3 regions of the Photorhabdus kleinii genome follow, and region 2 is predicted to be linked to each of the others. Evidence: predicted binding sites of a transcription regulator. Region 2 holds the regulator's gene; each other region holds the start of a gene.
The links. The regulator CRP, encoded in region 2, controls carbon source genes, mostly activating them, when cyclic AMP is high. The targets are predictions, from matches to a motif close to ATGTGANNNNNNTCACAT.
Positions count from the first base shown of each region.

Region 1: a site for CRP is predicted at 7,938-7,955, ahead of yrbN (protein YrbN). Genes of this name have one in related genera too.
Region 3: a site for CRP is predicted at 2,010-2,027, ahead of cdd (cytidine deaminase). Genes of this name have one in related genera too.

Region 1 covers NZ_JAJAFY010000007.1:35,412-45,927, forward strand. Annotated here, with positions in the region: gene LG003_RS06170 (ABC transporter permease) at 1-203, opposite strand, end outside; gene LG003_RS06175 (HlyD family secretion protein) at 211-1,182, opposite strand; gene LG003_RS06180 (sensor histidine kinase) at 1,420-3,117, shown strand; gene btsR (two-component system response regulator BtsR) at 3,120-3,836, shown strand; gene LG003_RS06190 (carbon starvation CstA family protein) at 4,007-5,809, shown strand; gene LG003_RS06195 (DEAD/DEAH family ATP-dependent RNA helicase) at 5,949-7,862, opposite strand; gene yrbN (protein YrbN) at 7,852-7,932, opposite strand; gene nlpI (lipoprotein NlpI) at 8,034-8,918, opposite strand; gene pnp (polyribonucleotide nucleotidyltransferase) at 9,043-10,516, opposite strand, start outside.
Region 2 covers NZ_JAJAFY010000066.1:1,596-12,111, reverse strand. Annotated here, with positions in the region: gene polA (DNA polymerase I) at 1-2,068, shown strand, start outside; gene LG003_RS20945 (hypothetical protein) at 2,230-3,027, opposite strand; gene LG003_RS23645 (hypothetical protein) at 3,368-3,415, shown strand; gene yihA (ribosome biogenesis GTP-binding protein YihA/YsxC) at 3,494-4,126, opposite strand; gene ppiA (peptidylprolyl isomerase A) at 4,433-5,002, shown strand; gene LG003_RS20930 (YcgJ family protein) at 5,101-5,451, opposite strand; gene LG003_RS20925 (aminodeoxychorismate synthase component II) at 5,695-6,270, shown strand; gene argD (bifunctional acetylornithine/succinyldiaminopimelate transaminase) at 6,394-7,605, shown strand; gene crp (cAMP-activated global transcriptional regulator CRP) at 7,655-8,287, opposite strand; gene LG003_RS20910 (OsmC family protein) at 8,607-9,014, shown strand; gene LG003_RS20905 (phosphoribulokinase) at 9,140-10,009, opposite strand; gene LG003_RS20900 (YheU family protein) at 10,028-10,246, opposite strand; gene LG003_RS20895 (hydrolase) at 10,243-10,516, opposite strand, start outside.
Region 3 covers NZ_JAJAFY010000046.1:7,507-18,022, forward strand. Annotated here, with positions in the region: gene metG (methionine--tRNA ligase) at 1-682, shown strand, start outside; gene LG003_RS18005 (CidA/LrgA family protein) at 815-1,243, shown strand; gene LG003_RS18010 (CidB/LrgB family autolysis modulator) at 1,246-1,941, shown strand; gene cdd (cytidine deaminase) at 2,083-2,967, shown strand; gene LG003_RS18020 (NAD-dependent malic enzyme) at 3,179-4,876, shown strand; gene sanA (outer membrane permeability protein SanA) at 5,018-5,758, shown strand; gene yeiB (DUF418 domain-containing protein YeiB) at 5,730-6,878, opposite strand; gene folE (GTP cyclohydrolase I FolE) at 6,900-7,559, opposite strand; gene LG003_RS18040 (YbfB/YjiJ family MFS transporter) at 7,851-9,038, opposite strand; gene LG003_RS18045 (SDR family NAD(P)-dependent oxidoreductase) at 9,387-10,133, shown strand; gene moeA (molybdopterin molybdotransferase MoeA) at 10,361-10,516, shown strand, end outside.

The DNA.
Region 1 (10,516 bases), on a different contig from region 2:
CGTGACAGCGGACTCTGATCATTATCAACCACCGATACTGGCAGATTGAGCAATGTCCCTTCTGAGAAATTAGCACTGATAAGCACAAATAGCATCAACGGGAATAACCAGCTTAACCAGTGAAAAACTGGACTACGAATCACAGCCCGGATTTCTTGGCTAAAAGCACACTCGAAACCACGCCATGCAACCTTGTTCCGCATCAGTCACCTACTTATCCCAACGCCACAATGCACTCATACCAGGACGTAAACCTTCAATAGGCTGTAAGGAATACAAGCGCACTTCAAAGGTTCTTAAATCGAAATCACCGGTGGCACGAGTGGCACGTTTAGTCGCGTAATCACCCATTGGAGAGATATAACGAACTTCGGCTTCAATCTCTTTATCACCTAGCGCAGGTATACGAAGTTTGACTTTATCCCCTTTGTGCACCTTTGCCAGAATGTCTTCCCGCAGGTTATAAATAAAATAAGCTTCTGGTACACGGATTAATGCCACTAAGGGGCTATTAGCACTAAATAATTCACCAACTTCTGCCGGAATCGGCCCAACCTCCCCCGCGACAGGTGCTTTGACCTGCAAATCATTACTCTGGGTTTGTAACTCAATCAGTTGCTGTTCAGCCTGACGTAAAGCCGCTGCATATTTCTGACGCAGTTCAATCCTGTCACCATGCATACCTTCATCCAATACCGCTTTTGCACTCTGCATTTTCTGATAGGCAACATCTCTACTTCTGTGAGCATTATCTAGATCGTTCCGTGAAACATAGCCTTTAGATGCTATATTCTGAATACGATCATATTCACGTACCGCGTTATCATATTCGGCCTGAGCTTGTGCCAAACCCGCTTCCAAATTTCGAATACTTTCTTCACGTGTTCCATGAAGAGATTGTTCCAACTGCGCTTTGGCTTGATCACGAGCAGCTTCTAATGAAGCAACCTGGGCCAGTAATTCAGGGCTTTCAAGTGTAATCAGTAACTGCCCTGCCTTAACATCATCTCCTCGCTCAACGTGACGTTTAATCACTCGTCCCTTAGCTTTAGATGCCACAATTACTTCCGGTGCATCAACTTCACCTTGCAACAATAAATATTGGTTATGGGAACGAAATAACACAGCCATTGCTGTGAGCAAAATAACCAGTAAAATCGTAAAAAGTGTTCTTTTTTTCATGATGTCTTACACATCCAAAATTACCCGACTCGAAACTAACGCTATAGCTTCGCATTGTTCTACGGAAAATTTCTTATATGTTTGTGCGTATAATCACTGATAGAAAGGAAAACGCTTTATAATAGTGTCGTGGTTTATGATTCTTGTCAAATATTAACCCACTTAAACTAAACTTTTAATAATATTATTAGCTGTTTCTGTAAACTAATAACATCCATAAATCCTCCCGGAAAGTTTATGTACGAATTTAATCTTGTATTGTTATTACTACAACAGATGTGTGTTTATTTGGTTATCGCCTGGCTACTAAGTAAAACACCGCTATTTATTCCACTGTTACAAGTGACTGTACGTTTACCTCATAAGTTGCTGTGTTATGTTACTTTTTCCATTTTCTGTATTATGGGAACTTATTTTGGACTGCATGTAGGTGATTCCATTGCCAATACCCGAGCTATTGGCGCTGTCCTTGGCGGACTTCTGGGTGGACCCGGTGTCGGCGCACTGGTGGGATTAACCGGTGGACTGCACCGCTATTCTCTTGGTGGGATGACCGCTTTCAGTTGCATGATATCGACCATTATTGAAGGTTTAATCGGCGGCATTATTCACAGCTATCTGATGAAACGTGGTCAGATAAACCGACTGATTAATCCCTGGACAGCCGCTATCGTCACGTTTTGTGCTGAAATAATACAAATGGGCATTTTACTACTGCTCTCTCGTCCATACAGTGAAGCATTAGCGTTGGTCAAAAATATCGCCGCCCCCATGATCGTCACCAATAGTATCGGCTCAGCAATGTTTATACGTATCCTGCTTGACCGACGCGCGATATTTGAAAAATACACCAGTGCATTTTCTGCTCAGGCACTAAAAATCGCTGTCTATACCGAAGGTATTCTGCGAAAAGGATTTAATGAAAATAACAGTATGAAGGTAGCGAAAGTTATTTATCAACAACTGGAAATAGGCGCAGTGGCTATTACAGATAGAGAAAAACTCCTGGCGTTTATTGGTATCGGTTCAGATCATCACCTCCCTGGAACACCTATTTCTTCAGAACAATCTCGTCGAGCAATTGAAAATAATGAAGTGGTTTATGCCGATGGCAATGAAATACCCTACCGTTGTTCAATCAATCCAACCTGCAAATTGGGTTCCACTCTGGTTATTCCACTACAGGGAGAAAATCAGCAAGTTATCGGCGCAATCAAACTTTATGAAGCCAAAAACCGTCTGTTCAGCTCAATCAATCGCCCCTTGGGGGAAGGTATTGCCAGTTTATTATCCGCCCAAATCCTCGCAGGGCAGTATGAACGTAACAAACAATCACTACTTCAATCAGAAATTAAGCTGCTTCATGCGCAAGTGAATCCTCACTTTTTATTTAATGCCTTAAATACCCTGCAAGCAGTGATCCGACGGGACAGTTATCAAGCAGGTCAATTAGTACAATATCTCTCAACCTTTTTCCGTAAAAACTTGAAACGGTCAGAAGAGATTGTCACGCTGTCTGATGAAATAGAGCATGTGAATGCTTACTTACAAATTGAGAAGGCGCGTTTCCGTGAGCATCTGCAAATAAATATTGAACTGCCGGAATCTCTGATTCACGCCAAATTACCCGCTTTTTCTCTCCAGCCAATAGTAGAAAATGCGATCAAACACGGCACATCACAGTTATTAGAAACCGGCAGAGTTACTATTCGTGCTCATCAGCAGAATCAATTGTTGATACTGGAAGTGGAAGATAATGCTGGTCTTTATAAATCGGTCTCTATGGGGGATGGACTAGGAATGAGTCTGGTAGATAAACGGCTACGACTTCGCTATGGTGAAAATTATGGCGTGCAAATAGATTGCCTGCCAGAAAAATTTACCCGCGTAATTTTACACTTGCCACTCATTAAAGAGGCTAATAAAACTGTGTGAATATGAATATATTAATTGTTGATGACGAACCGCTTGCGCGAGAAAACCTACGTTGTTTGCTAGAAGAAGAACATGATATTCAAATTATTGGCGAATGCGCCAATGCCGTTGAAGCCATTGGCGCCATACATCATCTAAAACCCGATGTTGTATTTTTGGATATCCAGATGCCACGCATCACCGGATTGGAAATGGTTGGTATGCTCGATCCAGAGCATCGTCCCTATATTGTTTTCCTGACCGCATTTGATGAATATGCAATACAAGCGTTTGAAGAGCACGCATTTGACTATTTATTAAAACCACTGGAAAAAAACCGTCTAACCAAAACCTTACAACGATTACGGCAAGGGTATCAGAAACAGGATATTTCCACCCTGAAAGCAGAAGAGCCGCTGAAATATATCCCATGCACCGGCCACAGCCGAATCTGGCTTGTGCAGCTGGATGAAATCCTTTATGTCGCCTCCCGCCCAAGTGGAGTTTATGTTATGTGTACCAATGGGCAGGAAGGATTTACTGAACTAACACTTCGCACATTAGAAACCCGCACACCAATGATGAGAAATCATCGTCAATATCTGGTCAATATGACCCATCTGCGCGAAATCCTATTTGGTGATCACGGACAGGCCGAACTGATTCTACGCAATGGCAAAACTATCCCCGTCAGCCGCCGTTATTTGAAACCATTGAAAGAGGCACTAGGATTGAAGTAACCATGACACTCATCATCTTTTCAGCGGGTTAATCTGTTCTTACTCACCGCTCACCTGCTGAATCTGACCACTTAACCCGCCATACAACCACTCACTTAGACACTCCCTTATAGCTTCCTTTACCTATGACAAGATACGAGTAAAAATTTATAACTCTCAGGAGAAGAGAAATGCAACACGCTCTCACATTTGTCATTGCAACGTTGTGTATTCTGGTTATCTGCTACCGCTTGTACGGCGTATTCTTCGTTAAAAAGGTACTGAAAGCAGATGACAGCGAGGTTACACCTTCCCATTTACTGGAAGACGGTAAAGATTATGTACCCACGAAAAAATGGGTCAATTTTGGTAGCCACTTCGCAGCAATCGCAGCCGCAGGACCTCTGGTTGGCCCTGTATTAGCAGCTCAATACGGTTATTTGCCAAGTATGTTATGGCTACTAATCGGCTGTGTTATCGGCGGGGCCGTGCATGATACGGTTGTTTTATTCGCCTCAATGAAACATAGTGGTAAATCCCTGTCAGAAGTTGCCAAAACAGAACTTGGTCCAATTGCTGGTTGGTGCACCGGCCTTGCGATGTTGTTCATCATTACGATTACTATGGCAGGTCTCTCTATGGTGGTCGTTCATGCACTAGAACGTAATCCCTGGGGAACATTTGCAGTATTTATGACCATTCCGGTCGCAATCGGAGTCGGTCTATGGGAGCGCTTCACAGGTAATATGCGCGGGGCAACTTGGGTAGGTATTATCACCATTATGGCTTGTGTGATTGCCGGCCCTTACATTCAGGCATCTGCTTTCGGTGAATGGCTGAGTCTGCGTACATCAACTGTCAGCTTGGCACTGCCAATCTATGCGTTTTTTGCCACCGCTCTGCCTGTATGGATGTTATTGACTCCCCGTGGTTATCTTTCCAGTTTTATGAAAATCGGTGTATTCGGCGCACTAGTTGTGGGAGTCATCTTTATTAACCCGGAGATCCAATTCCCGGCAGTCACTGAATTTATTCATGGCAATGGCCCTGTACTGGCCGGTCCAGTGTGGCCGTTTATCTCCATCACCATTGCGTGTGGCGCTATTTCTGGTTTTCATGCATTTATCGGCTCTGGCACAACACCAAAGCAGATCGATAAGTGGAGTGATATTCTGCCCGTGGGTTTCGGTGCAATGCTGGCAGAATGTGTCGTTGGTGTCATGGCGTTGATCGCTGCCACTTCCCTATATCCTGCTGACTATTTCGCTATTAACTCCTCCCCAGAGGTCTTTGCTACATTGGGTATGGATGTTATCCATCTACCAAAACTGAGTCAGGAAATTGGTCTGGATCTGTATGGCCGTACCGGTGGCGCAGTCACATTGGCGGTTGGTATGGCAGATATCTTCACCCGCATTCCTTGGTTCAGCCAGCTAGCATCCTACTTTTTCCAGTTCGTCGTCATGTTTGAAGCCGTATTTATCCTGACAGCGGTTGATTCCGGTACGCGTGTTGCCCGCTACCTGCTGCAAGATTTCCTGGGCGATATATGGGCACCTCTGAAACGTATCGACTGGTTACCGGGTTCCATTGGTTGCAGTATCGTTGCCTGTTTACTGTGGGGCTACTTACTAAATTCCGGCGATATCAATTCAGTCTGGGCACTATTCGGGGTATCCAATCAACTGATGGCCTCCATCGGCCTGATGATTGGTGCAACAATTATCCTACGTCTGTCTGAAAAACGCTGGTATACGCTGACCTGCCTGATACCACTCGCTTACCTGTACGTTACTGTGAACTATGCTGCTTACTGGATGGTGAAGAATGTTTACTTCAACTCCGCAACAAAAGGTTTCAACATCTTCAACGGAACAATCTCCATTGTGATGGTTATCCTCGGCATTGTGATTATGGTCTCTTCCATTATGCAATGGCTGAAACTATGGCGCACCCGCAGTGCAGGTAATCCCGTTGAAGCATTAAGTAACTGATCTCTTTCTGCATATTAAAAGCTGCCTTTTGTATAAAAAGCAGCTTTTTTTATTATAAAAATATTGAAGCAATTAACTGGCAACAAAAACGGCTCCTGTAAAAAGAGCCGCTTTACTATTTAAATATCAGTCCAGGTGATTACTGTGCGTTACTATTGTTATAACGACGGCGTGGAGCAGATGAACCATGATCATCACCACGACCACGGAAACTGCTACGGCTTTGGCTTTCACCACGACCTTCACCACTGCGGCGTTCACCATTGAAGCGACGGCCACCACCATTGAAACTCTCACGATCACGACGGGGGCCATTACCGTTACCGTTACCATTGCCGTTACGCCCACCACCACGACGTTCGCGGCGTTCAAATGGCTGTGCATCACCCATTAACTGCATATTCATTGGCTTATTCAGAATGCGGGTACGGGTAAAGTGGGATAACAAATCACCTGGCATGCCTTTTGGCAATTCAATCGTGGAATGCGTTGCAAACAATTTGATGTTGCCAATATAACGGCTGCTGATATCACCTTCGTTAGCAATCGCACCAACGATATGACGAACTTCAACACCATCATCGCGACCCACTTCAATACGGTATAACTCCATTTCACCGACATCACGGCGTTCACGACGAGGACGATCACTACGTTCGCCACGATCATCAAAGCCACTACGACGACGATCATCACGTTCGTTGAATTCGCGGCGAGGACGACGAACCGGATCCGGAGGCAGAATCAACGGGCGCTCACCCTGTGCCATTTTCAATAATGCGGCTGCCAGCGTTTCTATATCCAAATCTTCTGCAGGTTGCAGTTTAGACAACAGAGTACGGTACTGATCCAGATCGCTACTTTCCAATTGCTGCTGTACATTAGTAGCAAATTTTTCCAGACGACGCTGACTCAGCAATTCAGCATTTGGCAGTTCAACTTCCGGGATAGTCAGCTTCATTGTACGTTCAACGTTACGTAACAAGCGACGTTCACGGTTTTCTACAAACAACAGCGCACGACCTGCACGACCTGCACGGCCAGTACGGCCAATACGGTGAACATAAGATTCCGCATCCATTGGAATGTCATAGTTAACAACCAAGCTGATGCGTTCAACATCCAGGCCACGCGCTGCAACATCAGTTGCAATCAAAATATCCAAACGGCCATCTTTCAGACGTTCCAATGTCTGCTCACGCAGTGCCTGGTTCATATCACCGTTTAGCGCCGCACTGTTGTAGCCATTACGCTCCAGTGCTTCTGCCACTTCCAACGTTGCGTTTTTGGTGCGCACAAAAATAATCGCGGCATCAAAATCCTCTGCTTCAAGGAAACGCACCAAAGCTTCATTTTTACGCATACCGTAAACAGACCAATAGCTCTGGCTGATGTCAGGACGGGTCGTTACACTCGCTTGGATACGCACTTCTTGCGGATCGTTCATAAAACGACGAGTAATGCGACGAATAGCTTCTGGCATAGTTGCAGAGAACAGCGCAGTCTGATGTTCAGCAGGGATCTGGCTCATGATGTTTTCAACATCTTCGATAAAGCCCATACGCAGCATTTCGTCTGCTTCATCCAAAACTAAACCGCTCAGGTTAGACAGATCCAACGTACCACGCTTCAGATGGTCCAGAAGACGTCCTGGTGTACCCACAACAATTTGTGGCCCTTGACGTAAAGCACGTAACTGAACGTCATAACGTTGCCCACCATACAGTGCAACAACATTCACGTTACGCATATGTTTAGAAAAATCTGCGCACGCTTCGGCTACCTGTACCGCCAGTTCACGGGTCGGTGCCAACACAAGGATCTGCGGAGCTTTCAACTCAGCATTGATGTTATGCAATAAAGGCAAACTGAATGCCGCTGTTTTACCACTCCCCGTCTGCGCCATACCTAGTACGTCACGGCCATTTAATAAATGGGGAATACATTGTTGCTGAATTGGAGATGGCTTTTCATAGCCAAGATCTTCCAGTGCAGAAAGGATAGGTGCTGATAAACCCAGATCAGCAAAAGAGATTTCAGTCTCAGTGGTCATGTAATGGTGCCTCATTAGTTATGGCGGCCAGTCTACATAACGCATCGAAAAAAATTTCGGTCATTTTCATTTAAAATGTGAACTGGCTCAAAGTATTTAATTAAACGAACAAATAAGCCCTCATCGGTCAAGATGATGGACTTTGCAAATCAATCTCGAAATGTTCGTCAGCTATTGCTGGTCCGATTCTGATAGGTCATCTTGTTCCTGGCCTAACAGCGCCAATTCCAACAATGCATAGCGGTGCTCAACAAAGTTATGTGCATTGTTAGCTACCGTCAGCTTGAATAACGCAGATGCGCTATCCTTGTCCCCCAGACTTAGGTAATGTTTACCTAAATAGAAGTCAGTTTCACTGAGATGCTCAGCGAGCGAAGTGTTATCCGTTGCATTCTCTTTCAAGCGGTTCATCAATGTATATTCACTAATTTTGCCTAAATAGAATTCAACTATATTCCAGCCCCATTGCCCCCGGTTCGCTTTTTCGTAGTGTTGCGACAAGTTCACCATCGCCCCTTTAGGATAAAATTCCTTTTCCACCAGGTACAACCACAACGAACGGAAAGGATCATTTGGATCGTCTTGATAAAACGCCTGCAGATCATCCTGCGCTAACTTATACCGACCACCGTAATACAACGCGATGCCACGGTTAAGACGCGCGTAATTGTAAGTTGGATCAAGCTCTAATACAGAATCAAACGCTTCATAGGCGGCATCAAAATTGCCAACCTGTGTGAAGTAAATTCCCAGATAATTAAAAATCTCTGGAATATTAGGCCGAATAGATAAGGCAACAGAAAAATCATTCCGTGCCAAAGCCCTTAGCCCGAGACTATCATACAGCACACCTCTCTCATATAAAAGCTGTGCGTACTCATCTTCTGTCAATGACCGACTCGCAAGAATCTGTTCCATACGAGCCAGAATGACTTCTTGTTGCAATGAAGGTTGTAACGGAATAGCAAAAACTTCGTTTTTACGCCAATCCTTGCTGCTGCATCCTGCCAAAAGAAGTATTGCTACAGCATAACACCAGCGCAGAAAAAGATTCATTTCCTACTCCCGAAAGTCAGACATTGATTAAGAATGCCCTATCACCCATATTGCATTTATTGGGCCTCCTGCCCTGAGTCTATAAACGGCGCTTTTTTACAAGACGCCGTTTATAACATCAAATTTATTCTGCTGATTGTGGAGCCAGTGGTGTATCCTCGGCAATTACGCCGACTGTCGCTTCTTTAATACTCAGGCGAACACGACCCTGGCGATCAATTTCCAGAACTTTAACTGAGACTTCCTGACCAACCTGCAAATAGTCAGCCACTTTCTCAACACGCTTATCAGCAATCTGAGAAATATGTACCAGACCTTCTTTACCACCACCGATAGCAACAAACGCGCCAAAATCAACGATGCGGGTTACTTTACCAATGTAAACACGAGCAACTTCGATTTCAGCAGTGATTTCTTCAATGCGACTGATGGCATGTTTTGCTTTTTCACCATCAGTTGCAGCAATTTTCACTGTGCCATCATCTTCAATCTCAATGGTAGTACCAGTTTCTTCTGTCAGTGCACGGATAACTGAACCACCTTTACCGATAACATCTTTGATCTTATCAGGATTGATCTTAATGGTATGAATACGTGGTGCAAATTCAGAAATATCATTACGTGGGCTGTTAATTGCCTGTTCCATTACACTCAGGATATGCAAACGCGCACCTTTTGCCTGATTCAGAGCAATTTGCATAATTTCACGGGTAATGCCTTCAATTTTGATGTCCATTTGCAGCGCGCTGATACCTTCACAGCTACCCGCTACTTTAAAGTCCATGTCTCCCAAATGATCTTCATCACCCAAGATGTCAGACAGAACAACAAAATTATCGCCTTCTTTCACTAACCCCATTGCAATACCAGCAACAGCAGCTTTAATCGGCACACCCGCGTCCATTAACGCAAGAGATGCCCCACAAACAGATGCCATTGAAGACGAGCCGTTTGATTCCGTGATTTCAGAAACAACCCGAACGGTATATGGGAATTCGTTAGCTTTTGGCATAACTGCCGCCACACTACGTTTAGCCAGACGACCATGACCAATTTCACGACGTTTTGGTGAACCCATCATACCTGTTTCACCAACAGAATATGGCGGGAAGTTGTAGTGCAATAGGAAACGATCTGTACGCTCTCCCATCAACTCGTCAATGATCTGTGCATCACGTTCTGTACCCAAAGTCGCAGTAACCAAAGCCTGAGTTTCACCACGGGTAAACAGCGCAGAGCCATGAGTTCGGGGCAGAACACCAGTACGTACATCCAATGCACGCACCATATCTTTTTCACGACCATCAATACGTGGTTCACCACACAAGACTCGGCTACGAACAACTTTTTTCTCTAAGCTACCCAAAATTTCATGGATTTCAGCTTCTTCTAAAGCCTCATCCTGTTCCAACAGCGCTGCCGTAACTTCCTCTTTGATAGCATCAACCTGAGCATAACGCTCCTGTTTTTCAGTGATACGATAAGCATCACCCAGACGGCCTTCTGCCAATTCAGCTACACGGTCATGCAACGCTTGATTAACAGGTTCTGGCACCCAATTCCATTTTTCTTTGCCTGCTTCCGCAGCCAACGCATTA
Region 2 (10,516 bases):
TGTCGCTTATCTCTCCTATAAACTGGCAACTATCAAAACAGATGTTGAGTTGGATAAAACCTGTGTTGCTTTGTCAGTCAAAGAGCCTGATACGGAGAAACTGCATCAGTTGTTTTCTCGTTATGAGTTCAAACGCTGGTTAAGTGATGTAGCAAACGGCGATTGGCTGGCAGAGAAAGGCAAAAAACCGGTATCCACTGGTAATGATGAATCATCTCCGACGGAAGATAAATCTGTTGCGGCCACACTCTCTTCTGATAATTATCAGACTATTCTTGATCAGCAAGGCTTTGATGAGTGGATTGAAAAGTTGAAAAAAGCGCCTGTTTTTGCTTTTGATACCGAAACTGACAGCCTTGATACTTTGACTGCTAATTTGGTGGGGGTGTCATTTGCAATTTCTGCCGGCGATGCGGCTTATCTACCTCTAGGCCATGACTATCTGGGGGCGCCTGAACAACTTGACAGAGAAGTTGTGTTGGCTGCATTAAAACCGCTACTTGAAGATAGTAACCTGCTGAAAATTGGTCAGAATATTAAGTTTGATCGTGGCGTATTGGCGCGTTACGGCATTGAACTGCAAGGCATTGCTTACGATACCATGCTGGAATCTTACGTACTAAATAGCGTTGCAGGTATGGGTCGGCATGATATGGATAGTTTGGCTGAGCGTCATCTGAATCATAAGACCACGACTTTTGAAGAGATTGCTGGTAAAGGTAAAAATCAACTCACTTTTAATCAGGTCCCGGTAGAGCAGGCCGCAATGTACGCCGCAGAAGATGCAGATGTCACTTTATTGCTGCATCAGGTTATGTGGCCGCAATTGGAGAAAGCGCCGACGCTAGAAAAGGTATTTCTGAATACAGAAATGCCACTGGTCATGGTGCTTTCCCGTATGGAACGTACAGGTGTGCTAATTGATGCAAATATTTTGGCTGAGCATTCAAAAGAGATCACCGCCCGTCTGGATGAGTTGGAAAAAGAAGCACACGAATTGGCAGGTGAGGTTTTCAATCTGGCTTCGCCAAAACAGTTACAGACGATATTGTTTGAAAAATTGCAATTGCCGGTGGTAAAGAAAACGCCAAATGGTGCGCCATCCACTAATGAAGAAGTATTGGAAGAGTTGGCAGATACCCATGCATTGCCGAAAGTGATCTTAGAGCATCGTGGGCTGGCAAAATTGAAATCCACTTACACCGATAAATTACCACAGATGGTCCATCCGCTGACCAAACGGGTGCATACTTCTTATCACCAAGCGGTAACGGCAACCGGGCGTCTCTCTTCACGTGATCCTAATTTGCAAAATATTCCTGTCCGTAATGAAGAGGGCCGCCGCATTCGTCAGGCATTTGTGGCACCTGAAAGTTACCGGATTATGGCCGCTGACTATTCTCAGATTGAGTTGCGGATTATGGCCCATTTATCTCAAGATCAAGGGTTGTTGAAAGCTTTTGCTGAGGGGCAAGACATTCACCGGGCAACGGCGGCGGAAGTCTTTGGTTTGCCACTGGAACAGGTAACCAGTGAGCAGCGCCGTAGTGCTAAGGCGATTAACTTTGGTTTGATCTATGGTATGAGTGCATTTGGTCTTTCCCGTCAGTTAGGTATTCCTCGCGGTGAAGCTCAACGCTATATGGATCTCTATTTTGAGCGCTATCCGGGGGTATTGGCGTATATGGAGCGTACTCGTAAACAAGCGGAAGAACAGGGTTACGTTGAAACGCTGGATGGCCGTCGTCTTTATCTGTCAGATATCAAATCTCGCAATGCCATGCGCCGTAAGGCAGCAGAACGTGAAGCTATTAATGCGCCAATGCAGGGAACCGCGGCGGATATCATCAAAAAAGCAATGATTGCGGTGGATGATTGGATTGTCAGTGAAGAACCGAAAGTTCGTATGATTATGCAGGTTCACGATGAGCTGGTATTTGAAGTCCATGAATCACAACTTGAATATGCAGAACAGAAAATTCGTGAATTAATGGAGAAGAGTATGGTGTTTGATGTCCCGTTGAAAGTGGATGTAGGTATCGGTGACAATTGGGATCAGGCACACTGATATGCCAGCTTAATAAGCGATGGGCTGAGTTAATACAGTTAAAAACATCAGTAACTGCGTTGGGACATGGGTTCTTCCTGATGCCAACGCAGTATGTTAAGCCTTTCCTCTTTTTGACGACCTAACATGTTAAGTGACTATAAGCCATGTGCAATGATCCATTAGTCATATTCACCATGCGCTACAAAATCTCCTCCTCCCCAGCCTACTCTCTTACCGTTTGCTCGCAAGGCTGAAAAACTACGGGATGTTGACGTCAGGCTGATAACGTCTTTTAAGTTAGCAATTTCAGGTGGAATTTTTCCTCCATTGTATATATCTCCCCAGGCGACGATGCTACGGTCTGCTCGTAGGGCTGCAAAGGCATCACTTGATGAACTTAAGCTGATGACATTCTGTACCTTAGCTGCGTCATATTCAACTCGTTCAATACTCGCTATTACTCCCCAAGTGACCGCGCTACGATTTGTTCGTAGGGCAGTGAAAGCTGAGCCTGTTGAAGTGAGGTCAATGATATCGTTTAATGCAGCAATTTCTGGTGGGATTGGTGTGTCTCCCCAGGCGACAACACTGTGGTTTGCCCGCAGAGCCGTGAATGCGCCGCCCGAAGCAGTCAAGCTAATAATATCCTGTAGTTGTGCAATGGCTGGTGGAATCGTGCCGCTGGTACTTGCATTTCCCCAGGCAACGACGCTGCGGTTTGCCCGTATGGCTGCGAATGCAGTACCTGTTTGACTCAGGCTAACGATATCTTGTAATACAGTAATGTCAGGTGGAATTTGACCGCCAAGATGTGGAAGTCCCCAGGTAATTACACTGCCATTCTGTAATAACATAGCGGTTGCTCCGATGGTGGATGCGAGGGCTATATTATTGCTGCAATAGACATTTTCTTCCCATTCTAATAGAGAGTTACTATTGTTACTTATACCTAATGAAGCATTATCATGCTGGTTCATTATTATTCTCCTGGTTAAGGTCGTATCGGATTTATTCTTATTCATAAGGCGTTTATACGAAAAACCATGCCTATTGAGAGGGCGTGTAACAGTTATTTTACTCTTACTAAGTAATATTATTAGTTAAATAAATTTTTTGTATTCACTTGTACCGATTTGTTGTCCATGTAATGCATATTAGATCCAGATCGCATAAATATGTAATTAAACTACATTTAATGTTGTCAAAATGAGCAAAATTCTTGGCTGAATCGAGATAATTTCTGAAAATAAATTACAAAAAGGCTTTTTCTAATAAATAAAATAGGGTAGAGTTATTGGCGTAGGGTACAGAGGTAAGATGTTCTATCTTTCAGACCTTTTACTTCACGTAATCGGATTTAGCTGAATATTAGCTGCCCCAGTCAATTTTGACTGGGGCATTTTTTTCATCTGAATTTAATTGGTGGGAATGAAAAAGACTGTATTAACTATGGTTTTCAACTTGAACGGCTTTCTGGCTGAACCATATATCCAGTTTTTGTTGTAGTTTATCGATACCGATTTTTTTCGGGGCTGAGAAATATTCCACTTGAATATCCCCATTCAGCGCGAGTAAGGTGTCACGAACCTTATTCAGTTGACTTTTACGGGCGCCAGATGCCAGTTTGTCGGCTTTAGTCAATAACACCATAACCGGTACTTGCATTGCGACTGCCCATTGGATCATCTGCTGATCAAGATCTTTCAATGGGTGACGGATATCCATCAGTACGACCAGCCCGATCAGGCATTCACGTTTTTGTAGATATTCACCCAATGCTTTTTGCCATTTGCGTTTCATCTCTTCTGGTACTTCGGCATAGCCATAACCCGGTAAGTCAACCAGGCTAATACCTTCTTCTACTTCGAATAAATTGATGAGTTGAGTTCGGCCAGGCGTTTTACTGGTACGGGCGAGGCTTTTCTGTTTCGTCAGAGCATTCAGAGCGCTAGATTTACCTGCATTTGAGCGACCGGCAAACGCGACTTCAATGCCCATATCTTGAGGCAGATGGCGAATATCAGGTGCGCTCGTGATAAAACGGGTCATATGATAGTTGTGGTTTTTGATGGTCAAAATGATTATCTCCCTGAGAAATGCGCCGAATATATGGCAAAGAAGATTATACCGATAGCCACTGTTGGTTGACAGGATTAAAAATAATGACATATTTCTGATGGGTTGAACTAAGCTTGCTATTTTGTTACTGATGACGCTCGGTTTATGAAATAAAATCTAACCTGTTATTGAAAGGATACATTTTTCTTCAAAGCACCAGTCGATTGATAGCGTAAATGTAGGTAAATATTAAGCACGATGTTGAAGAGATTATTAGAATTAATTCAGTTTGTGTTGTTGACCTTAATAATATAGGAACCCAGAATGTTTAAACGTATTTTAGTAGCACTTGTAACTGCATGCTCTCTGAGCGCAATGGCGCCTCTGGCTTTGGCGGTGGGAGAAATCCACGTGAAGCTGACAACAACGGAGGGTAATATTGAACTGGAATTAAATAATCAGAAAGCTCCAATTACAACGAAAAACTTTATTGAATACGTCAATGAGGGTTATTACAACAATACAATCTTCCATCGGGTAATCCCTGGATTTATGGTGCAGGGTGGTGGTTTTACCAAAGATTTGCAGCAAAAAGCGACTAAAGCTGCTATTAAAAATGAGGCAGATAATGGACTGCGTAATTTACGCGGAACTATCTCTATGGCACGTACAGCTGATAAAGACAGCGCCACCAGCCAATTTTTTATTAATGTAGCGGATAATGCTTTCCTTGATCACGGTCAGCGTGACTTTGGCTATGCAGTATTTGGTAAAGTCGTAAAAGGTATGGATGTTGTGGATAAAATTTCTCAAGTCAAAACGGAAAATGTTGGTCCATATCAGAATGTACCGGTTAAACCTGTTGCTATTCTGTCTGCGGAGATTATTCTTTAATTTTTTCTATTACTTTGGCTGTGGCAGTTTCTGGTCTTCCGGTTAACTCTCATCAGATTAACAAACTGGCCTGCATTAAATGCAGGCCAGTTTCACTGTCATTCATACATCTTTTGGGTAAATTCTTTATTTACTTCGGTTCGTGGATAATATCTGTCTTTGTAACATTTCTTCTCTTTACTCTCACAATGTATGCCGTTACTTAAAGTGTAAGATGAAAAGTCGATATCTTTTCCATCACCAAACTCTTTTTTCAGGTGTTTTGCCGCTCTTTTCCCTAAATACCTTTCGGTTAATTTTAGCGATAGCCCTTTTTGATCAGAGCAATATTTTCCTTTTTTATCACAAACCACCCCTTTTTCCGGGAAGAAAATGTTAGCAGTTTTAGTAACAGCCAGCGTGGAGAAGGACAGTAAAAAAAGAGATGCTATAATCAGTTTTGTCTTCATAACAATTACCTTTACTTATTGAATATCAAAATAGAGCATATGTTTTGTAGGGTATGAGAGTAAGTTGATTAAGGAAAAAACAGCCATTGATTTTGTTGTACTATGCTACAAATATTGATGTGCTATGATAGCCGCCCCGTTGTCGCGAGGCCGTTTTATCTGGAGCCAGTTGTGCAGGATAAACAAATTGCAGGAGTGGCAGGGCAACAAATACAGCGATAAAAATGAGTAGGATAGACTCCTATGTTACTAATAATAGATAACTATGATTCTTTTACATATAACTTATATCAATATTTTTGTGAATTGGGTACAGATGTTTTAGTTAAGCGTAATGATGAACTGCAACTTGAAGATATTGAGAGATTGATGCCTACTCATCTGGTGATTTCCCCTGGCTCTTGTACCCCAAATGAAGCAGGAATTTCTCTGGCTGCGATTTCTCATTTTTCGGATAAGTTGCCGATTCTTGGTGTTTGTCTTGGACATCAGGCAATTGGGCAGGCGTTTGGTGCCAGCGTGGTAAAAGCCAGGGAAGTGATGCATGGAAAAACTTCTGCTATTCACCATAATCAGCAAGGTGTGTTCAAAGGGCTTAACCGGCCATTAACCGCGACTCGTTACCATTCATTGGTGATTGCCGCAGAGACATTACCAGCCTCATTTGAAGTCACCGCATGGAGCCAGCATAACGGCAATGTCGATGAAATTATGGGCATTCGTCATCGCACTCTACCGCTGGAAGGGGTGCAGTTCCACCCTGAAAGTATTCTCAGTGAGCAAGGTCACCAGTTGCTGAGCAACTTTCTGAGATATTAACCAGATACCGATAATTTCTTCATTTATCCATCTTTTTCATTTGCCCATCTTTGATTTTTTATGCATATTCAGTGATTATAATTTCACTTTTGAATGGCGTGTATATAGAAAACGGGTGGGAAAATGAAGGAGCATACCGCAGTAGATAGAAACGCATACGATCAAGTTATGTTGCCAATTTATTCACCAGCGCAGTTTATTCCGGTGACAGGGCAAGGTAGTCGTGTATGGGATCAGCAAGGGAAAGAGTATATTGATTTTGCGGGAGGGATTGCTGTTGTAGCTTTGGGCCATTGTCATCCTGCGTTAGTGGATGTTTTGAAGCAGCAGGGGGAGAAACTTTGGCATATCAGTAACATTTTTACCAATGAACCGGCTTTGATTTTGGCGCAGAAACTGATTGATGCGACTTTTGCTGAGCGGGTATTTTTTGCCAACTCAGGAGCAGAAGCGAATGAAGCGGCATTTAAACTGGCTCGCCACTATGCCATTACGCGTCACAGTCCCTATAAAACCAAAATTATCGCATTTCATCAGGGTTTTCATGGTCGCACCTTATTTACTGTCTCCGTGGGTGGTCAGCCAAAATATGCTGATGGTTTTGGGCCAAAACCCGCGGATATTATTCATGTGCCTTTTAATGACTTAGATGCAGTGAAGGCTGTCATAGATGACCATACTTGTGCTGTTGTATTGGAGCCTGTACAGGGAGAAGGGGGAGTCACGCCGGCAGCACCGGCATTTATTCGTGGGTTGCGTGAGCTTTGCGATAAGCATCAGGTGCTGTTGGTGTTTGATGAAGTGCAAAGTGGGATGGGACGTACCGGTAAGCTATTTTCTTATATGTATTATGATGTTACGCCGGACATCATTACCACAGCAAAAGCATTGGGAAATGGCTTCCCTATTAGCGCTATGCTGACGACAGAGAATATTGCTTCAGCGATGACGCCGGGAACTCACGGTACAACTTACGGCGGTAATCCGTTGGCTTGTGCAGTTGCAAATGCTGCTTTTGATATTATTAATACACCAACAGTTCTGGAGGGAGTTGAGAAACGCCATAATTTGATGATGAATTTTCTGAATGATATCAATCAGAAACATTCGATATTTGGTGAAATCCGAGGAAAGGGTTTGCTGATTGGTGCAGAACTCAAAGCACCATATCAAGGAAAAGCCAAAGATATTCTGCAACTGGCGGCTGAAAATGGCTTAATGTTGTTGAGTGCGGGTGGTGATGTATTGCGTTTCACGCCTTCGTTGATTATTAGTGAAGAAGAGATTGCTCAAGGAATGGAGCGGTTAGAGCAGGCAATTAACCAGTTGGTGTAATTAAATATAAGAGAAATCAGCGCAGGATTATGCGCTGATTAATCAGGCGTTAACGTGTACCGTAAACAACAATAGTTTTACCGTGTGCGGAGATCAAGTTTTGATCTTCTAGCATTTTCAGAATGCGACCAACCGTTTCGCGGGAACAGCCAACAATCTGGCCAATTTCCTGACGCGTGATTTTGATTTGCATTCCGTCCGGGTGGGTCATTGCATCTGGTTGTTTCGCCAGATTCAATAAAGTTTGGGCAATCCGGCCGGTAACATCCAGGAAAGCCAGATTACCGACTTTCTCAGAAGTTGTTTGCAAACGGTTTGCCATTTGGGCAGATAAACGCATCAAAATATCCGGGTTTACCTGAATCAGTTGACGGAATTTTTTATAGGAGATTTCAGCTACTTCACAGGCGCTTTTGGCCCGTACCCAGGCTGTACGCTCTTGCCCCTCTTCAAATAATCCAAGTTCACCAATGAAATCCCCCTGATTTAAATAGGAGAGGATCATCTCTTTGCCTTCTTCATCTTTAATCAAAACCGCAACAGAGCCTTTTACGATGTAGTAAAGCGTCTCTGCTTTTTCGCCTTGATGAATAAGCGTACTTTTAGATGGATATTTATGAATATGGCAGTGTGACAAAAACCATTCAAGAGTGGGGTCTGTTTGTGGCTTGCCGAGAACCATTCGTTTCATCCTCTGTTGTTATCGCTGCCTAAATAACACGAGAATCTAAAAGTTTCTCGTCAGGCTGGCTTATAAAGACACTAGCTTAACATTAGTTTGTTGAAAAACCGACAGGTAAGGGTTTTATATAGGTTATCTGAAATTTGAACCCTAGGGTATTGATCTTAACCTATATATACCTGGCCCACTTCTGTTTTTAACACAGGAAAAGGCTTCTGTCTTGTCTTGTATTGTTTCAGCATAATAAACCGCTCATTAGATTGCTAGCTTAATACTGAAAGAGTAGGCTTGGATGCAAAGAACGACTTAAGAGGTATTTATGCAAGCGCGGGTAAAATGGGTTGAAGGATTGTCTCTTTTGGGGGAGTCATCTTCCGGTCATCAGATCATGATGGATGGTAATGCCGGCGATAAGGCACCGAGTCCAATGGAAATGGTATTAATAGCAGCCGGTGGTTGCAGTACGGTTGATGTAGTTTCTATTTTGCAGAAAGGCAGGTATGACATCAGAGATTGTGAAGTAAAATTAACTTCCCGCCGTCGTGAAGAGGTGCCACGCTTGTTTACTCATATTAATCTGCATTTTATTGTTACGGGTAAGGATTTAATAGATAAAGCGGTTGAACGTGCAGTCATGCTTTCCGCGGAAAAATATTGCTCTGTTTCGTTGATGTTGGGGAAATCAGTTGAAATTACCCACAGTTTTGAAATTAAAGAGATAGATTGAGAAATTATTTTTGATTAAAAAATAACAACAGGTAACTAATTATCTCAGTTACCTGTTTTTTTAACTGAATAATATAAGATGCAAATTTTAAGTACTGGATTTGTTAAATTGACCTCAGGCGCTGATTAACAAATCTTTTCCCCTTCCAGTAATCGCTGTACCAATGGCGTCATAATTAATTCCATTGCTAATCCCATTTTTCCACCGGGGACCACGATGGTATTAATGCTTGAAACGAATGAGCCTTGTAACATTGCTAACAAGTATGGGAAATCAATTTGAGTCAGATCACGGAAGCGGATGACAATAAAACTTTCATCCAGTGATGGAATGGCTTTGGCTGAGAATGGATTGGATGTATCAACGGTAGGGACACGTTGGAAGTTGATATGTGTTCGCGAGAATTGTGGCGTAATGTAGTTAATATAATCATCCATAGAACGCACGACGGAATCCATCACAGCTTCCTGCGAGTGTCCTCGTTCTCCGGTATCGCGGACAAGTTTCTGTATCCATTCAAGGTTGACAATCGGCACGACGCCCACGAGCAGATCAACATGACTGGCAACATTATGTTGTGGTGTGACAACGCCACCGTGCAGACCTTCATAAAACAGCACATCAGTCTGCTTGGGTAAGGATTCCCACGGCGTAAAGGTACCGGGGAGCTGGTTGTAAGGGACGGCATCGTCATAGGTATGAAGATATTTCCGACAGCGGCCTTCACCGATTTCACCATAATCGATCATGGTTTTTTCCAGCATGCCAAAATCATTGGCTTCTGGCCCAAAATAACTGATATGCCTGCCTTGCTCTTTGGCTTTACGGATTGCGGCATCCATTTCAGGGCGGGTGTAACGGTGGAAACTATCTCCTTCTATCTGCGCGGCACTGATGTTAAGTTGCTGGAAAATCTTACGGAAAGCTAAACTGGTTGTTGTTGTTCCGGCACCGCTGGAGCCGGTAATTGCAATAATCGGATGTTTGACAGACATTCAGTAAACTCCATAATGTTAAGAATGGAACATTTCTTTTGGCACAATATTGATGCTCTCATGCAGTTCAGACCACACCAGCATAACATCTCCCCGTTTCAACTGACGGCGAATGTCAGCGACCTTCTGCTCCAGCGATTTTTCATCTTCTCCATAATCAGTGCCTTCCCGCAAGATAAAACTCTCTATCAAATTTAGCAGAGTTTCTGGTTCCAGTTGTTGCCACGGAATAATCATTGTGGTTGCTCCAGATAAGATGACAGCCAATTTGGGATGCGTTGTTCCAGCCACATTTGTGGTTTCTTCAACGAACCACTGACAAAGCCGACATGTCCACCATATTCTGTCATTTGATATTCAATATTTTTGGGTAACATTTTGAGATCAGGGACAACTTCCGGCGCCATAAAAGGATCGTCTTTAGCATGAATAATCAGCAGTGGCACAGTAATATCAGGCAGACGCGGCAGAGCACTGCACTGGCGGTAGTAGTCCGCTGCATTTTTA
Region 3 (10,516 bases), on a different contig from region 2:
TTTGGCAAACCGTTATGTGGATGAGCAAGCGCCGTGGGTGGTGGCAAAAGAAGCAGGCCGTGATGCCGATCTTCAAGCTATCTGTTCAATGGGCATCAACCTGTTCCGCGTTTTGATGACTTTCCTGAAACCCGTTTTACCAAGTCTGGCAGAACGCGCAGAAGCTTTCTTAAATACAGAACTCACCTGGCATGGTATTGAACAGCCGCTGCTGGATCATCAAGTTTCTGCCTTTAAGGCCCTGTTCAATCGCATTGATATAGATAAAGTGGACGCTATGGTTGCGGCATCGAAAGAGAGCATCAACACACCACAAAAAGTCAGCGGTCCACTGGCAGAAGATCCGATTCAGGACACGATCACCTTTGATGATTTTGCCAAAGTTGATATGCGCGTCGCCCTTATTAAACAGGCTGATTTTGTCGAAGGCTCAGATAAGTTGCTGAAACTGATGCTGGATCTGGGCGGTGAAACCCGTCAGGTGTTTTCTGGTATCCGCTCCAGTTATCCTGATCCAAAAGCGCTGGAAGGCCGTTTAACCATTATGGTAGCCAATCTGGCGCCACGCAAAATGCGCTTTGGTATTTCAGAAGGGATGGTTATGGCGGCCGGACCTGGTGGAAAAGATATCTTCTTGCTCAGCCCAGACAGCGGCGCCCAACCCGGTATGCAAGTGAAATAACCGTTAATTTATTTCACTGATATTTTTACTCACGGGGATCAGCAATGGTCCCCGTTTTTTTAAATGTGAGCTATGGCACCTTCCCAAGGTTAATTGTATGATGAATACCTCACCGGAATTAGGAATTTTGTTATGTCGTTTCGTGAAGTACTGATTGTTGGTTGGCAGTACCTGCGAGCATTTGTTCTGATTTATTTATGTTTGCTGACAGGTAATGCCATTTCTTCCCTACTACCCATCATTATTCCCGGCAGTATTATCGGTATGTTGATCTTGTTCGTTTTATTAGCTTTCCAGCTGATTCCTGCTCATTGGGCAAAACCAGGCTGTAGCCTGTTACTAAAAAATATGACCTTGCTGTTTCTACCTATTGGCGTAGGCGTAATGAATTATTACGATCAACTCAGCCAACAGATAATTCCGATTGTTTTTTCATGCCTGATCAGTACTGCAATTGTTATGATTATCGTTGCTTACAGTTCCCACTATGTTCATCATGAACGTCCAATTATAGGCTCCGCATCAGAAATTAAGAGTAACCAACAGAAACAAGAGAAATAAAAATGTTAAGTCACATTTGGTGGTCACTGCCATTAACATTGATTGTATTCTACACCGCAAGAAAACTTTCACTACGATGCAAAATTCCCATTCTGAACCCCTTATTGGTTTCTATCGCCGTCCTTATTCCAATATTGTTAATAACCCACACGCCTTATGAACACTATTTTGCCGGCAGCCAAATTCTAAATGCTCTACTCCAGCCCGCCGTAGTTGCGCTGGCATTTCCTCTATATGAGCAGATACACCAGATCCGAGCCCAATGGAAGTCCATTATTAGCATCTGTTTTATCGGTAGTATTGTCGCTATGGTGACAGGCGCTGCTATTGCCTTGTGGATGGGCGCCACGCCTGAAATGGCCGCTTCGATACTGCCTAAATCTGTCACAACACCAATAGCAATGGCAGTAGCAGACGCCATTGGCGGTATTCCTGCAATCAGCGCTGCTTGTGTCATTTTTGTCGGCATTCTCGGCGCAATATTTGGTCATAACCTGTTTGATCTTTTACAGGTAAAAACCAAAGCATCCCGCGGCTTAGCAATGGGAACGGCATCACATGCTTTGGGTACCGCCCGCTGTGCAGAGGTCAATTTCGTTGAAGGCGCATACAGCTCATTGGCATTGATGACCTGCGGTATCATTACTTCACTAACAGCCCCTTTTGTATTCCCGGTGCTGCTATACCTATTTAGCTAGTATATCTGTTAGGAAATTTGATAATAATCGCTCGATTACCAACTTCAATTACATAATTCTCATCATCTATATGATATTTATCACATTACAAATCTCATCAGACAACTTAGAATGATCTTAAGTTAATTCGGAGATCACGCTATGCAAGCTCGTTTTCACCCTATATGGGTACAGCTGCCATCTAAACTACAGGATGCACTTTTACCTTACGCAGGAAACGATGACTTTCCTGCCATGCTCACTGCTGAACAGGCTAAATCTATTAAGAAAGCCTGCGGTTTTGACGATAACACCTTGGCTGTCGCCCTGTTGCCACTCGCAGCGGCATGTTCCCTGACACCAATATCACATTTTAATGTTGGTGCAATTGCCCGCGGTGAAAGCGGAAACCTCTATTTTGGCGCTAATATGGAATTTGCTGGTGTACCACTACAGCAAACGATTCATGCTGAACAATGTGCGATTACCCACGCCTGGTTATTGGGCGAGAAAAGACTGGCATCTGTTACTGTGAATTACTCTCCGTGCGGCCACTGCCGTCAATTTATGAATGAACTTAATAGTGGCACTCAATTAGAGATTCATCTGCCAAAGCAGGCACCTTCAACATTAGATCACTATCTGCCAGATTCTTTTGGTCCAAATGATCTGGGCATCACAACTTTGTTGATGGATCCGGTCAACCATGGCTATAAACTAGAAACGACGGATAAATTAGTACTAACGGCATTAGATGCAGCAAACCAGAGCTATGCCCCATACAGTAATTCCTACAGTGGTACCGCACTTCTGGGAAAAGATGGAAGAATTTATCCTGGGCGTTATGCAGAAAATGCCGCATTTAACCCAAGCTTGCCCCCATTACAAGCAGCGCTGATTCTGATGAACATTTCTGGTGGTGATTGCCTGGCTATCGAAAGAGCGGTGTTAGTTGAGGGAAAACACAGTGATTTATCCCAACGGAGTGCGACTCAATCTATACTTGCTGCGCTCGGTTGCAGCAAATTTGATTACTACACTTTCTGAGTTCAGTGGAAAATTCATTTTTCCCTTTATGCAGATAGAGGGTTTTCGGCTGTAAAAATAATTACCGTAACATTTTATTAGCTAACTCTGGATGTTATCTCTCATTTTTACTCATAATACCTCTAATTAAGTAACATTTACTGTACATATTTTTCCTATCTCTTAGGATCTGTAGCGACCTTTTATCCATTTAGTTCAAAGAGTAAGATTCATGGAACTGGAACACGAAAGTAAACGTCCACTATACATTCCCTATGCTGGCCCAATTCTGTTGGAATTCCCCCTGCTGAATAAAGGCAGCGCTTTTACTAAGGAAGAACGCAGCAACTTTAATCTTTACGGTTTATTACCGGAAGCGGTCGAAACCATCGAAGAACAAGCTGAACGTGCCTATCGGCAGTATCTTGATTTCAAAAATGATGCAGATAAGCACATTTACCTGCGAAATATTCAGGACACTAACGAAACCCTGTTCTACCGCCTGCTGGATGCGCATTTGAACGAAATGATGCCGATCATCTATACCCCAACCGTCGGTGAAGCTTGTGAGCACTTTTCCGATATTTACCGCCGTGCCCGTGGCCTGTTCATCTCATATCCAAACAAAGCACATATTGATGACATGCTGCAAAATGCAACCAAACAAAATGTAAAAGTCATCGTTGTTACCGATGGTGAACGTATCCTCGGTTTGGGCGACCAAGGCATTGGCGGAATGGGTATTCCTATCGGTAAGCTCTCCTTGTATACCTCCTGCGGTGGTATCAGCCCGGCTTATACACTGCCAGTCGTCCTGGATGTAGGCACCAACAACCCGCAACGCCTGAATGACCCGTTATATATGGGTTGGCGTCACCCGCGTATCACGGGTGAAGAGTATGATGAATTCATAGACGAATTTATTCAGGCTGTTAAACGCCGCTGGCCAAATGTGTTGCTGCAATTTGAAGATTTCGCACAAAAAAATGCCATGCCTCTTCTTAATCGCTATCGCCACGAGATTTGTTGCTTTAATGATGATATTCAGGGAACTGCCGCCGTTACGTTAGGTAGCTTAATTGCCGCCAGTCGCGCGGCGGGCCGTCAATTGAAAGATCAAACGGTCACCTTCCTCGGCGCAGGTTCCGCTGGTTGCGGCATTGCAGAACAGATCGTCTCCCAAATGAAATCAGAAGGTTTAAGCGAAGAACAGGCTCGTGCCCGTATTTTCATGGTTGACCGTTTCGGTTTATTGACAGACAAGCTGCCAAATCTATTGGATTTCCAGAACAAGCTGGTGCAGAAAAGCGACTCATTGGCTAAATGGGATGTAAACAGCGATTCAATCTCGCTGCTCGATGTTGTCCGTAATGCTAAACCGACAGTATTGATTGGTGTTTCAGGTCAGGCAGGGTTGTTTACAGAAGAGATCATCCGTGAGATGCATAAACATTGTGAACGTCCAATCGTCATGCCATTATCGAATCCAACTTCCCGTGTTGAAGCCCGTCCCGAAGATATCATCAACTGGACGGATGGTGCCGCCTTGGTTGCAACAGGTAGTCCATTTAATCCGGTAAAATATAAAGATCAGGAGTATCCAATAGCGCAATGTAACAATGCCTATATCTTCCCCGGCATTGGCTTGGGTGTCATTGCATCGGGGGCCAAACTGGTTACTGACGGTATGTTGATGGCAGCAAGCCGAACATTGGCGGATTGCTCACCCTTAGCCCAAGAGGGTCAAGGTCCGTTACTGCCACTTATCGATGATATTCAGGAAGTGTCACGCAAAATTGCCAAACAAGTCGCCAAAGAAGCACAAATACAGGGCGTTGCCACTGTGACCTCAGATGGAGCACTGGATGAAGCGATTGAACGCAACTTCTGGAAACCTGAATACCGCGTGTACAAACGTACTTCATTCTGATTTTTATCATTAAAAATACGTAAAAAGCTTGTTAGTTCTCTTTTACTATCAAGCTTTTTTCTTACAGAGAAAACTTGCTTCGAAATTTCAGGTAAAGTAGCCTTTAACAAATTCAGTCATTAATGTGTATAAGGCAAAAGCATGTGGAAGCGCCTGATAACTAGTCTGTTATTCATCATAGGGATGCTGATACTGACAGCTATTGCACTTGACCGCTGGATTAGTTGGAAAACAGCCCCCTATGTCTTTGATGATCTCAAACAACTTCCTGAACGTGAAGTGGGTATAGTACTTGGTACTGCTAAATATTACCTCTCTGGCGCGCCAAATCAGTACTATATGTACCGTATTCAGGGAGCGATTAATGCTTATAACAGCGACAAAATCAAATATTTGTTACTGAGTGGCGACAATGCTCAGCAAAGTTATAACGAACCGGTAACCATGCGCAGAGATTTGGTAAAAGCGGGTATTCCTGCTGCAAATATCGTACTGGATTTTGCTGGTTTCAGAACACTTGACTCAATAGTCAGAACCCGGAAAGTTTTTAACACTAATGATTTCACGATTATTACCCAGCGATTTCATTGCGAACGAGCCCTGTTTATCGCTATGCATATGGGAATTGATGCTCAGTGTTATGCAGTTTCCACACCCAAGAATATGATTACCGTTCGATTACGTGAAATCATTGCCCGCCTTGGTGCCCTGACTGATCTTTATATTCTGAAACGTGAACCTCGTTTCTTGGGTCCGTTGATCCCTATTCCTGCTCCGTATAAGGTACCAAAAGGTATGACTGATTACCCTGCCGTAACTCCTGAAGAATTACGGTCAATGGATAAAACCCAGTTTAAGCCGACCGAGCCAACACCGCCGTAATCTCACGCCACCGCTGTTCTACTGGACCTTGCGGGTAACGACGTAACCACCAGCATGAAAAAAGAATATTCACTGCCCAAATGGGAAGAATAAATGCAAGCAATTCCAAACGGCTAAATTGACCAAAAAACCCAAGGTTATAAAACAGCAAGGTGCAGATTAAGGTTTGTAGCAAGTAATTACTCATCGCCATTCGCCCAACCTGATTGAGCCAGTAATTAATTCTCCAGCATGAAATGATCGGCCAGAAACCATATATTAAAGCCATATACCCCAGTGCCTGAAATGGCGTTACCAACTCAGCAAGGATATAACCGACAATGCCTGACCAAAAGTAATCCCAATTATGGGTATATTGGAGCACCACAGAGAATATCTGAACAGCAACACTGAGCGGTATCAGCACTAGCGCCACATTTCGATAATGGCTCACTGAAAATTCCCCTTTTAGCCAACCATTACGCATTAATCCAGCACCACATGACATAATACCGATAAGCTGCCAACCATACTGAACAAACAGCATGACCATCATCAACATGATCTGATTGAAACGCTCTTTTGCTGCCAGCCATCCACCAGACGTTTTCCAATATGTTTCGTATAACATCTGGAATTCCGTCGATTGCCAAGAAACATTATTAGATTCGCCGCTGGAAAAAAAGCCGAGAATAAACAATAGCACTAATCCGATCAGATAAAAAATAGCGCCTTTCATAAATAACCGGTTACTAGCGCTATTTTGGCTAATCAATTGAAAGCTGAAAAAACCTGCCAAACTATAAGAAAGCAAAATATCTCCATCCCAGAGTAGGATGCCATGTCCCATTCCAATTAGAGCAAGTATGGTTAATCGTGGATAATTCCAGATTTTGCCCCTTGGTAATAGTAGCTCCAATGCCGCACCAAATAAGAAGGCCAAAATACACAGGAACTTTCCCTGAACAAAGACGCTAAGTACAGACCAGACAATCAAATCAGTTAAAGAAGCTGAACCATTATATGCCGGATTCAAATAAGCAGCGGATGGCAAAGCAAAACCGGAGATATTGAGTAGCAATATCCCCAGTATTGCCAAGCCACGAATACTATCCAGTGAGTCAATTCTCTGGCAGGCCATTCTTATATCCCAGTGTAAAAATTACACATGGCGAGTTGTGCGTAAAAACTCTTGACGGGTATTTTGACTAGATTTAAATAATCCCCCCAAGGAGGTTGTTGTCGTGGTACTGGTTGCATCACGGATGCCCCGCGCTTTCACACAGTAATGAACCGCATCAATCGATACGGCAACATTATTGGTGCCAAGGAGTGTCTGTAATGCAATCAAGATCTGCTGGGTCAGGCGCTCCTGAACCTGTGGACGTTGAGAAAAAAATTGCACAATACGGTTAATTTTAGACAACCCAATCACTTTATCTTTTGGAATATAGGCAACCGTCGCCTTGCCATCAATGGTCACAAAATGGTGTTCGCAGGTGCTGGTGAGTGTGATATCACGAACGGTCACCATTTCGTCCACTTTCATTTTATTCTCTATCAATGTGATTTTCGGGAAATTGCTGTAGTCCAATCCTGAAAAAATCTCATCGACATACATTTTCGCAATACGACCTGGGGTTTCTGCCAAACTGTCATCACGCAAATCAAGATTCAACAGTTTCATAACTTCCGTCATATGCTCCTCAATCCGCGCTTTGCGCACTTCCGGCGCCAATGCCTGACCACGCAAGGGCGTTTCAAGACCACGAGCTTCCAGCGCCGAATGCACAAGCTCAGCTTCTTTACTTAAGGATGACATTATTTTCTCCAAAGACATTACTTTCCATCATCTGGCGGGTAGTAAAATGGATGTTTAAGTCATAAATATACCCGCTATCTTTCAAGTTGCCTCTTTGTTGGCTGCACTCACCCCGGTCACATAGTTCGCTATGCTCCCGGGAATTCGCTCCTTTGCCGTCGCGATGCATCTTAAAATACATTGGGTATACCATCACTGAAACAATCACAACTAACAGATAACTATTGCACACACTGTAAATGAGCACGTGGTGATTATCCAGTGATTGCTTTTCATAATTATATGAATTTTTTACACACGCACTTCACTGGTCGGTTCATTCCTGTTACAAACCAATAACCCGGCAATGACCAAGGTAATCAATGCAACATATAATGCTGGCTCCAATCTCCCGGTTATTGCGGTAGAAACCGCTGACAACATCGGCCCAATAAGCTGCCCGACAGCATATCCGGTGGTTAATAACCCAGCCATATAACGGCTATGTTCTGGTGCTAATTCACGCCCATACTGAAACCCCATTTGCACCACACACATAAAACCACCACCAACCAACAAAGAGCTTAATGCCAGACCACCTATTCCCGGAATGATCTCAGCGATAAGAATGCCCACAGCCTGAATCCATAAAGTGATCGCAAGCCGGATTTGCGTTGTCAGCATATGACGGGTCAGAATAGCAAAACCGATGCCGATAACTGCGGCACCACCAAATATTGGCCAGACAAACTGTGCAAACAAGCTGCCAGGGAAACGATCACTTGCCATTTGTGAAAGAAAAGTCGCAGGTAAAATATAACCAAAGCCCGCTAAGCTGTAGCCCCATACCAGCCGCTTAATTGCAGGTGTCAAAGTCAGTTTCTTCACCTCAGCCTGTGAACGGTGTAACTCACCACTACGGGGCAAATGCCGACTAATATAGATACTGCAAATCAGCGCCAAAATGCCATACAACATCCATGCTTCGGAAGCACTCACTTGCCATGCTTGAATACCGATAGCAAGGATACCAGTAACGAATATCCCGACTCCCGGCCCCGCAAATATGGCAGCACTCAACGCAGGACGATTCAATTTAGCCAACTGTTCATTGGCCCATGATGTTACTAACACCAATGTCCAACCACTCGCCCAACCAATAAAAAAACGGGCGATACTGTGCAATATCGCCCCATACAATAGTGCAGAGAGCAATGTGATAATCACTGCTCCCCATAATCCGGCCCAAAGCCGATATTCAATCAAACGGCGCGCCCGCATTGCATCATAGGAGCCGGCCAGATATCCCAAATAGTTAAAAGCCGCAACAATACCGGCCCCAGTCAGACTAAACTGGAATTCTGCGATCATTAAAGGTACTTGAGGAGTGAAAGCAGTACGCCCAATTCCCATAGCGACGACCAGCGCCAAAAATCCACTCATTGCGATATGAAAAGCTAGGTAGTGGTGACTTTGTTGAGGAGACATTGAATTGTTCATAGCCATAAGATATTATTTTTTTAATTTATTTCTCACAATCCAAAACAGAAATCAAATACAATACACACTTTTAATTAACAAAATTCCCAGAAAAACGTAAATTATTTCTGCCCATAAATAAAAAATCAGTAAGCAATTAATTACAGTATCTGGGATGACAGAATATATGACCCTTCGCGCACTGTTCTAATTTATGCACCTTAACTAAGACTAAATCGAATTTTACGGCACAACATTAGCTGAATTATCCAGGCTTCCGCACAATAACGCCAAAATGGTACTAACAAGCTTGTTTATAAGAGATATGATTTGTCATGTTACGTACAAATATTAATAAGGAGCATTTTTATGTATAAAGCATTTCAAGGTAAGACAGCCATTGTTACCGGTGGTGGGACCGGTATAGGACGAGCTATCAGTATTATGCTGGCGAAACAGGGTACTGCTGTCGCTGTGATCTATTCACAAAGTGAACTTGAAGCGCTGGAAACAACAGAAACCATTATCAAGGATGGGGGGCAAGCTATCGCGGTAAAAGCGAATGTTGCCGACGAATCAGCTGTGCAGGCAATGATAAACACCGTCGTGGAAAAGTTTAGCGGGATCGACTATCTGGTAAATAACGCGGCGACAACCAGACAACTTCAATTTGAAGATCTTGATGCCATATCTAGCGATATTTGGGATACCATTATTGATGTTAATGTGAAAGGCACATTTCATTGTTGCCGGTATGCTGCACCTTATCTTAAAGCAAGAACGGGGAGTGCTATCGTGAATGTCGGTAGTATCGCCGGCGAAACAGGCCTAGGTTCTTGTATCCCCTATGCCGCTTCCAAATCAGCGGTTCACGGACTGACAAGATCCTTAGCTCGGGTACTGGCTCCATCGGTCAGGGTTAACTGCGTAGCGCCAGGCGCCGTTGAAACAAGATGGTGGAAAGGGAGAGAAGAGAAAATGCATACGCTTTGCACTTATTTGCCCTTAGAAAGAATTTCAACGCCAGAAGATGTTGCAGAAATAACCTTGATGCTGTTAAAAGCAGAATCGATGACAGGGCAAATCATAACCGTTGACAGTGGTCAAACCTTATAAGCGCTTACTTGCTTTCTAACCTGGCTATGACAACAGCAAACTCCCTGATGCCAGGTTAATCGTCATGTTCTGCATATTTATCACATGTTGCGGCGCTTTGGACCACCGATACCAATATCGCCGCATTTATGAAACATAGGATACTCATCAAAGCCAAATATCACTCACACATAGGATGATCTCTGTCATAATGCCATTAATGAAAAACCTTATCTGGGAGCATCATTATGGATCACTGTCACACCTCTGGATTGATCTCTTTGCAGCAGGCGTTGGAAAAATTTCTGACACAAGTTACACCACTGGCTGATACAGAAACCGTCAACCTCCCGCAAACATCAGGACGCATTACTGCAACAAATATTATTTCGCCTATCAATGTG